DNA from 3 places in the Thalassospira indica genome. Region 1 is predicted to be linked to each of the others. Evidence: predicted binding sites of a transcription regulator. Region 1 holds the regulator's gene; each other region holds the start of a gene.
The links. Region 1 encodes LexA, which represses DNA repair genes until DNA is damaged. Its sites were predicted from a motif close to ATGTTCTANTTTGGTTC; they were not measured.
Positions count from the first base shown of each region.

Region 1 (3,262 bases):
CAATATATCTCAGCTGTCATCAGTGATGAGATGACTGGTCCCGAAACCGGCATTGCCAAGGCGCTGATCATTGGCGAGCGCGGCGAGGTTGCCCCGGATATTGCCGATAACCTTCGCAAATCCGGCCTTGCGCACCTGCTGGCGATTTCCGGTCTGCATATGGGGTTGCTTTGCGGGACGGTATTTTTCCTGATCCGGTTCGGGTTGGCCGCCATTCCTCAAATAGCCTTGCGCTATCCGATCAAGAAATGGGCGGCGATGGCGGCCATGCTGGCGGGGCTTGCCTATCTCGGATTATCCGGGGCAACCATCCCGACCCAGCGCGCCTTTGTCATGTTGCTTGTGGTTTGGCTGGCACTCCTGCTGGATCGCCGTGCCATATCGTTGCGCCTTGTGGGTGTGGCCGCGATCATTGTGCTTGTCATTCGGCCTGACGCGGCACTTGGGGCTAGCTTCCAACTCTCGTTTGCCGCCGTTGGCGCACTTGTTGCGTTTTATGACGGTCCGGGGCGACGCTGGCTGGATCGGCAGGGGATGCTGTCATGGTATGAGCGTGTCGGTCTTTATCTTGCCGGTTTGCTGCTGACCAGTCTGATTGTGACGGCCGTGACCGCTCCCATCATCGGTTATCATTTTGGCCGTATTTCGATGCTGGGCGTACTCGCCAATCTGGTCGCCATTCCGGTCATGGCATTCTGGGTCATGCCATGGATTGTCGTAACGCTGGCGCTTGTGCCGATTGGGTTATCGGGGCTCTCACTGTCCGCGATGAAGCCGGGTTTGACGGTGTTATTGGAAACAGCCGAACTGGTTGCCGCACAGGATTGGGGGCTTTGGTATGTCTCGGGACTTGATATGCTGACGGTTGCCTTGGGGCTGTTTGCCCTGGCCTGGATCGTCATCTGGCGTGACAAGGCGATGATCGTGCCGGTTCTCCCGGTGATTATTGCCGCCATCATCTTTCAGGTGCTTCACAAAGAACCCGAAATCCTGATATCGGGCGACCGCGAAAGCTGGGCTGTCTATGATCGCGATGCCGGTATCCTGCATACCTCATCGCGGCTGAATGATTTTCAAAAAGGCATCTGGATGAGCCGCTTTGGCATTCGCCCCGAACACGAACAAAGCCGCGTACAGGCCTGCCAGAACGACCCATGCTCCCTTGATGTTAGCGCTAACATCGTTCAGTCACGGATTATTGTCGCAAGTCGGATTGCCAATCCGTTTTATGCCTGCCGTAATGCAGATATCATTGTCAGCCTGCAAACAGATTTGCCCACCACCTGTCAGGCCTCTGGCGCGCGCATGGTCATTGATGATGACGTTCTGTGGTGGCAGGGTGGCGTTGCGATCAAGCTGCCATCGAAGCCAGATGAAAAGCCTGTCATCAACACCGTCCGCGCTGAAGCCGGCAATTGGCCATGGATCATCATCGGCGGCAGAGCAGGGCGATAAGAGCCTGATCTCACTCAAAAAAAACGCCCGGGCGTGCGCGCCGGGCGTTTGTGGTTGATAACTTCGCGCAAGCAATCAGTACTGACGCAGCAGCCCGACCAGACGGCCCTGAATGCGCACACGGTCCGGCGACAGGGCGCGGGTTTCATAGCGTGCGTTGGCCGGTTCCAGCAGAACTTCACCACGGCCACGCTTCAGGCGCTTAAGCGTGGCTTCGGCGTCATCGACAAGGGCCACCACAATCGTGCCGTCATGGGCCTGTTCGCAGCGCTGGATCAGGACGGTATCTCCATCAAGAATACCGGCATCAATCATCGAATCCCCCGATACTTCAAGCGCATAGTGATCGCCGGCGCCAAGCAGGGCGGCGGGAACCTGTACCATGGTCGTTTGATCGCGAAGGGCCTCGATCGGTGTACCGGCAGCAATCCGGCCATAGAGTGGCAGACCAACGGATTCCCCGGCCTCGGAGAAGGCGGTTGGCACCGTGGTCGGCCGGTGGGCGGCCTTTCGCACACTGGCAAGCGAGGTCACATTGCTTGGCGTTTCCGGGGCGTCATCATCGCTGTTTTCGGGCAATCGTACGACTTCAAGCGCGCGCGCACGATGGGCAAGGCGGCGGATAAAGCCGCGTTCCTCAAGGCCTGTGATCAGGCGATGAATGCCGGACTTGGATTTAAGGTTCAGGGCCTCTTTCATTTCATCGAACGAGGGCGAAATCCCGTGATCGCGAAGGTAATTGTCTATATAGACCAGCAACTCATATTGCTTGCGCGTCAGCATGATATTTCCCGAACCTGTAAAAAGAACAAAAAGGATACATAAATGTTCTACTTTAGTTCTTTTCGCGGGTCAAGCGGCTCTGTGCGATTAAACGATAAAATCGAATAATCAGCGCAACTGTTCAAAAAATGTGAATAGTGGCCGTGCTGGACAGAACGGAATCTAGTCCGCGACGAAGGTCCCCGATTTGCCACCTTCTTTCCGGGTGACCCGCAGATCGGTAATCCTCATACTTTTATCCACTGCCTTGCACATATCAAAAACCGTCAGCGCCGCAACCGAGGCAGCGGTGAGGGCTTCCATCTCGACACCGGTCTTGCCAGTCGTCTTGCAGGTGGCGGTGATATCGACGGCATCCGCGTCGGTCGCAAGTTCCAGATCCACCGTCACCGAGGTTAAGGGCAGGGGATGACAAAGCGGGATCAAATCGGGGGTCTTTTTTGCCCCCATGATCCCGGCAAGCTGGGCGATGCCAAGAACGTCGCCCTTTTTATGGCCGCGCGCGGCAATCAGATTGGCGGTTTCGGAAGACATCAGAACCCGGGCCTTGGCAATGGCGGTGCGCGCAGTTTCTGCCTTGGCCGAAATATCGACCATCACCGCGTTGCCACCGGCATCAATATGGGAAAGCTTGTCTGCCATTGGTTCTGTCCAGTATTGATCAGGCCGCAAGGCCCAGCAGGTTGCGGGTGGCGGTTGCGACGTCGTCCTGGCGCATCAGGCTTTCGCCAATCAGGAAGCACTCAGCGCCGACCTTTGCCATGCGTGCCAAATCGTCCGGGGTAAACAGGCCGCTTTCGGCCACCAGCAACCGATCATCGCCGACCATGCCTGCCAGTTCCTCGGTCGTGGTGAGGCTGGTTTCCATGGTTTTGAGGTTGCGGTTGTTGATCCCCAAAAGGCGTGATTTCAGCTTAAGCGCGCGTTCGAGTTCCGGGGCGTTGTGCACCTCAATCAAAACATCCATGCCAAGGCTGTGCGCAGCATCTTCAAGCTCAGAAGCCAAGCTATCTTCAAGGGCCGC
Region 1 covers NZ_CP031555.1:2,769,059-2,772,320, reverse strand. The annotation lists gene DY252_RS13130 (ComEC/Rec2 family competence protein) at 1-1,455, shown strand, start outside; gene lexA (transcriptional repressor LexA) at 1,531-2,238, opposite strand; gene moaC (cyclic pyranopterin monophosphate synthase MoaC) at 2,401-2,880, opposite strand; gene trpC (indole-3-glycerol phosphate synthase TrpC) at 2,900-3,262, opposite strand, start outside.

Region 2 (3,262 bases), 200 kb from region 1:
GGCAAGGGCATCAAGGACGCTGCTGCGGCCCGTGTTCTCGGCGCTGTATCTGCTGCGCGTCATGCACAGCTTTTGGCCGAACATTATGGTGTTGCTGTTGTCATGCATACCGACCACGCAAACCGCAAGTTTGTGCCATGGGTCGATGAAATGCTGAAATGGAGCGAAAAGGCCTATGCCGAAACCGGCAAGGCGCTTTACAGCTCTCATATGCTGGATCTGTCCGAAGAATCCGTTGAAGACAACCTCGCGACCTGCGAGACCTTCCTGAAACGGATGTCCGCCATCGAGATGAGCCTTGAGATCGAACTGGGCGTCACCGGTGGTGAAGAAGACGGTATCGGGCATGAGCTTGATACCTCGGTTGAGGAAATCGATCCGCGTCTTTACACCCGCCCGGAAGAAGTCGAAGAAGCTTATCGCCGTCTCTCGCCGCTTGGCCACTTCTCGGTCGCGGCCGCATTCGGCAACGTGCACGGCGTTTACAAGCCCGGCAACGTAAAGCTCCGTCCGGAGATCCTTCTGGAAAGTCAGAAATACGTGGCTGAGAAGCACGGTCTGGGTGATCGCCCGCTCGACTTCGTGTTCCACGGCGGTTCCGGTTCGGAAAAAGAGAAAATCGAAGAAGCTGTCAGCTATGGCTGCTTCAAGATGAATATCGATACCGATACCCAGTTCGCCTATGCCCGCCCGGTTGGCGAGTATGTCGAAGCCAACGCACGTGCGTTCAAGTATCAGGTCGACCCGGAAACCGATCAGCCATACAAAAAGCAGTATGACCCGCGCGTCTGGATCCGCGAAGCTGAACTTTCGATGGCCGCACGCCTTGAAGAAGCTTTCAAGGACCTTGGCGCAACCGGCCGTACGGTTACCAAAGCCTAAGCCTGATCAAAAATCTGACCGTTCCGGTCACAGGATTTATGAAGCCCGCCGGTCTTGTTCGGCGGGCTTTTTCGTGGCTCTGTCATGCATCGGGTTGTTAATTGCGGATCTCCTGACAAATACTGACAGGAACTGTCAGGGGTGCGCTTGCGTATAGCTTACGGCTCCTCTATACACTTTCCGAACAATTCAGGAACAAAAGGCCCGACATGCTGACGAAAATCTCGGTTCGCGGTGCGAAAGAACACAACCTTCAGAACATTGATGTTGAACTGCCGCGCGATTCCCTTGTGGTGATTACTGGTCTGTCGGGATCAGGCAAAAGTTCTCTGGCCTTTGATACGATCTATGCCGAAGGTCAGCGCCGCTATGTCGAAAGCCTGTCGGCCTACGCGCGTCAGTTCCTTGAACTGATGCAAAAGCCTGATGTCGAGTATATCGATGGCCTGTCGCCAGCCATTTCCATTGAACAGAAAACAACTTCGAAAAACCCGCGTTCGACAGTCGGCACCGTGACCGAGATTTATGACTATATGCGTCTTCTCTGGGCACGTGTTGGCATCCCCTATTCTCCTGCCACGGGTCTTCCGATTGTCAGCCAGACTGTGTCTCAGATGGTTGACCGCGTGATGGAGATGGAAGAAGGTACGCGTCTTTACCTTCTGGCGCCGATCGTGCGTGGGCGCAAAGGCGAATACAAAAAAGAATTGCGAGAACTTCGGGCCCGTGGTTTCCAGCGTGTGAAAATCGATGGCGAAATGTATGACATCGATGAGGCACCGGAACTGAACAAAAAGCTCAAACACGATATCTCGGTCGTGGTTGACCGTCTGATCGTCAAGGAAGGTATTTCCACCCGTCTGGCGGACAGTTTTGAAACGGCTCTCGAGCTTACCGATGGGATTGTCCTGACCGAAGATGCCAAAACCGGCGACACCACGGTATTTTCAGCAAAGTTCGCCTGCCCGGTTTCCGGGTTCACCATCGAAGAAATCGAACCGCGTCTGTTTTCATTCAACAACCCGTTTGGCGCCTGCCCGGCCTGTGATGGATTGGGCACCCAAATGGAATTCGACCCTATGCTGGTCGTGCCCGATGAAAGCAAGACACTCGAAGGTGGTGCCGTCGCCCCATGGGCCAGCACGACATCGAAATACTATCTCCAGACTCTGAAATCGGTTGCCAAGCATTTTGACTTCAAAACCAATGTGCCGTGGGAAAAACTGCCTAAGAAAGCGCAGGACATTATCCTGTATGGTTCGGGCGATGAAGAAGTCACTGTCACGTACGATGACGGGTCGCGCAGCTACAAGGTCTCACGACCGTTTGAAGGCGTCATTCCCAACATGTCGCGCCGCTGGCGTGAAACCGACAGTCAGTGGGCACGTGACGAGCTGTCGAAATACCAGATGGTGTCAAATTGCCCGACCTGCGCGGGTAAGCGCCTGAAGCCAGAAGCGCTGGCCGTTAAGGTTGATGGCTGCGACATTTCTCAGGTGACGGAACTTTCGATTGCCAAGGCTGGTGACTGGTTCCTTGCCCTTGAAGAAAAACTGAACGCAAAAGAAACCGAGATCGCGCGCCGTATCCTGCGTGAAATCAATGATCGCCTGCGCTTTCTGCGTGATGTCGGTCTTGATTATCTTTCAATGTCGCGGACATCAGGCACCCTTTCCGGGGGTGAAAGCCAGCGTATCCGACTGGCATCGCAAATTGGCTCCGGCCTGACAGGTGTCCTGTATGTGCTTGATGAGCCATCCATTGGCCTGCATCAACGCGACAATGATCGCCTGCTTGAGACACTCAAACGCCTGCGCGATCTTGGCAACACGGTTCTTGTCGTTGAACATGACGAGGATGCCATTCGTGCGGCCGACTATGTCGTCGACATGGGCCCAGGTGCTGGCATTCATGGTGGTCGGATTGTTGCCGAAGGGACCCCCGAACAGATTCAGCAAAACCCGGACAGCCTGACGGGCAAATACCTTGTCGGGGTTGAACAGATTGCAGTGCCAAAGGAACGCCGTAAGGGCAATGGCAAGGCGATCACGATAAAGGGTGCCACGGCCAATAACCTGCAGGGCATTGATGTTGATTTCCCGCTGGGCAAGTTCATCTGTGTGACCGGTGTCTCTGGCGGCGGCAAATCAAGCCTTGTCATCGAAACGCTGTATAAGGCGCTGGCGAAACGGATGCACAATGCCCGCCATCATCCAGGTGCCCATGACGAGATCAAGGGCGTCGAGCTGATAGACAAGATCATTGATATCGACCAGAGCCCGATTGGCAGAACCCCGCGTTCAAACCCGGTCACATATACCGGCGCTTTCACGCCAATCCGTGAATGGTTCGCCCAACTGCCAGAGGCAAAAACACGCGG
Region 2 covers NZ_CP031555.1:2,564,363-2,567,624, reverse strand. The annotation lists gene fbaA (class II fructose-bisphosphate aldolase) at 1-882, shown strand, start outside; gene uvrA (excinuclease ABC subunit UvrA) at 1,092-3,262, shown strand, end outside.
Region 2: the regulator LexA is predicted to act here: its motif matches at 1,065-1,081, upstream of uvrA (excinuclease ABC subunit UvrA).

Region 3 (3,262 bases), 890 kb from region 1:
ATGTGGAGTTCACTTGGCGCATCGGGTACCGGTGTGCCGCCAAGTCCAAGGGAAAACTGACCGATCCGGTCCGTGCGCGCCTTTTGCCAGACCTTGCCGTCCTTGGTTGTGACAACAACCTCGGCAAAGGCCATGGGGGAGCCGTCGGTATATCCGAAGCGATAGGTTTTGGTGTTACCGGTGTCCTCAATCTGCCAACCGGCACCATGTGCAAACGCCGGGACAGATGTGGCCAATGGCCCTGCAATCAGCAGGGCCATCAGAACGGACAATTGGTAAAAAGCGGTCCGTGCCATCATCATTTATCGACGGCAAAGGACAGGGTGGCGCGAATGTTATGGTTGCCAACGCCTTCTTCGGCATCGGGCAAGTCAGCGGCAACACGTACAATCCACAAACCCGGCGCGGAAACCCGGACCTTGGCGATGCCGCTGCCATTTTCGGTGCTCAGCGTTTCGGTGGCATAGGCCCAGGATGATGGTGTTTCGGTAAATCCGGCATAGGTTGCCAGAACCGACGTCGTCAAAGGCTGACCATTCAGAAGAATCTGGAACTCGGCATCATCGCCAATTTTGGTGTCGCGCGGATCGCTCAGCGGAACGATTTCAAGCGTGTCGCCAATCGGTGTGGTGACAAAATCACTTGTGCTTTCGCCGCCAACCAGAAGCTTGGCAAACTTTTCATAGCGGGTCGATGCAAGGGCGTCGGGATGTTGGTCGGCACCGCCTGCCTGCCAGCCATCAGGCGTTTGAGACCAGACAACACCCAAGCGGTGTGCCGAAGCCCAGGCTGCATTTTCCGGGATCTCAAACGTGCCGATCAGATTGGGGGCATCGTCATTGACGGAAATCGCAATGTCGTTCTTGCCATCTGTGGTAATCAGCGTGGCACGGACATCTTTTTCGCCTTCTGCTTCTTCGGGAAGGCCGAACTGATGGGTCGAATCAAGGATAAGTGTCGCGTTCTCGCCCGGCTTCGCCGTTGCAGGCGATTGGCTTGCGATGAATTCATGGGCGTTTGCCGACAGGCCGATCAGAAGCGTTGCGGCACCAATTACCATGCTTGCTGCGAACTTTGGTTGAAACATTTGCGTTCCTTTGGGAAATTGTTTTTATGGAAGAACCATGAGCGGATGTGAACTTTTCAAAAAAGATCATACTCGTGAAGCCGTTGATTGTGAGAGGTAGTCAAAATGACCCGCGTGACCGTATCGATTGAAGACGATCTGATGGAGGCGTTTGACGCGTTTCTTGATCACCGGGGCTATACCAACCGGTCCGAGGGATTTCGCGATCTGATCCGTGAAAAGCTTCAGAATACCAAGCTCGAAGACAATGCCGACGGGGTCGGGATTGCAGTTCTGAACTATGTCTATGATCACGAAGAACGCATGCTGGCATCACGCCTGATGAGCACCCAGCACGAACACCACAATCTGACGGTCTCCACGGTGCATTTCCATATCGATCATGATACCTGCCTTGAAAGCGTGACATTGCTTGGGCGGCTTTCGGAAATCCGTGCCTTTGCCGACAAGGTGCTGGCACAGCCCGGTGTCCGCCACGGGCAGCTTTATACCGTGCCCGGCGAACTGCATGTCGAAAGCCATCATCATGGCGATGATCATCATGGACATGCGCACAAGCACGAACATCTTAAAATCACCACCTGATAGCATTGCCAAACCGTCACTAACCGCACGTCCCGCTGTTGTCGGGCGGGCGATTGATGCGTCTGTTCTCTGAAAGTTCTGCTCGACGCAATGAGAACAAACTTGCAACATCCGAATTTTTATGAGAGTGTTCGCATTATGTTCTCAGTTGTTTTGTCGATAAGAACGCAGTGGCAGGCTGCGGCAACAGGCAAAACAGTCTAGCGGTGGCGTTCCGCATTATAGGTCCGGGGAACCGCCTGCGTTGCATCCAACCCGGCCCTGTGGAATAAGAGAGTTCGAGCAATGATTCAGACCGCGCTGCATTTGGTGGATAAGGATACTATGGATAAGCAGAAGGCACTCGAAGCCGCCCTTGGGCAGATCGAACGGGCATTTGGCAAAGGTTCGATTATGAAGCTGGGTCAGCGGGAAAGCGCCGTTGATATCTCAGCCATTTCAACCGGTTCGCTCGGTCTTGATATCGGACTGGGCATTGGCGGTCTGCCACGTGGCCGTATCGTCGAAATCTATGGTCCGGAAAGTTCGGGTAAAACCACGCTGGCGTTGCACACGGTTGCCGAAGCCCAGAAGCTTGGCGGCACCTGTGCGTTTGTCGATGCCGAACATGCGCTTGACCCGGGATATGCCCGCAAGCTTGGCGTGAATACCGACGAACTCCTGATTTCCCAGCCTGATGCCGGTGAACAGGCCCTTGAAATCGCCGATACGCTGGTGCGTTCTGGCGCGATTGATGTTCTGGTCGTCGATTCGGTTGCTGCCCTTGTCCCGCGCGCCGAACTTGAAGGTGAGATGGGCGATACGCACGTTGGTCTGCAGGCCCGCCTGATGAGCCAGGCACTGCGTAAACTGACGAGCTCGGTCTCGCGTTCGAACTGCATGGTCATCTTCATCAACCAGATCCGTATGAAGATCGGTGTGATGTTCGGCAGCCCGGAAACCACCACCGGTGGTAACGCGCTTAAATTCTATGCCTCGGTCCGTTTGGATATCCGTCGTATCGGTCAGATCAAGGACCGCGACGAAGTCGTTGGTAACCAGACGCGTGTCAAGGTCGTCAAAAACAAGATGGCCCCGCCGTTCAAGCAGGTCGAATTCGACATCATGTATGGCGAAGGCATTTCCAAGATGGGTGAAATCCTTGATCTTGGCGTCAAGGCCGGCATCGTCGAGAAATCCGGTTCCTGGTTCTCCTATAACTCGACCCGTATCGGTCAGGGCCGCGAGAACGCCAAGAGCTTCCTGCGCGAGAACCCGGAAATGACCAAGGAGATCGAAAACAGCATTCGCGAGAGTGCCGGTCTGATCGCCGAAGCCATGACCAATATGAGCGAAGACGAACCGGTCAACGACGATTGATCTGATTGATCATTCCAACTGATTGCAAAAGGCGGCGCCAAAACGGGTGCCGCCTTTTTCTTTACTGCTCACGCTGCCGGTTTGTGTTTTCCGGCTGAGGGGCTAGGTGGAACCTTGTTGCTGCCATTGGCTTGGCGTTTTGCCTGTAATCCGCAGGAATTCACGATTGAAGTTGGACTTGGTGTTAAAGCCGCTCTCAAGCATCGTGTTGGTCACATTTTCCCCCGCGTC
Region 3 covers NZ_CP031555.1:3,660,324-3,663,585, reverse strand. The annotation lists gene DY252_RS17220 (hypothetical protein) at 1-272, opposite strand, end outside; gene DY252_RS17215 (DUF4198 domain-containing protein) at 299-1,087, opposite strand; gene nikR (nickel-responsive transcriptional regulator NikR) at 1,193-1,672, shown strand; gene recA (recombinase RecA) at 1,958-3,031, shown strand; gene DY252_RS17200 (helix-turn-helix domain-containing protein) at 3,134-3,262, opposite strand, start outside.
Region 3: the regulator LexA is predicted to act here: its motif matches at 1,767-1,783, upstream of recA (recombinase RecA).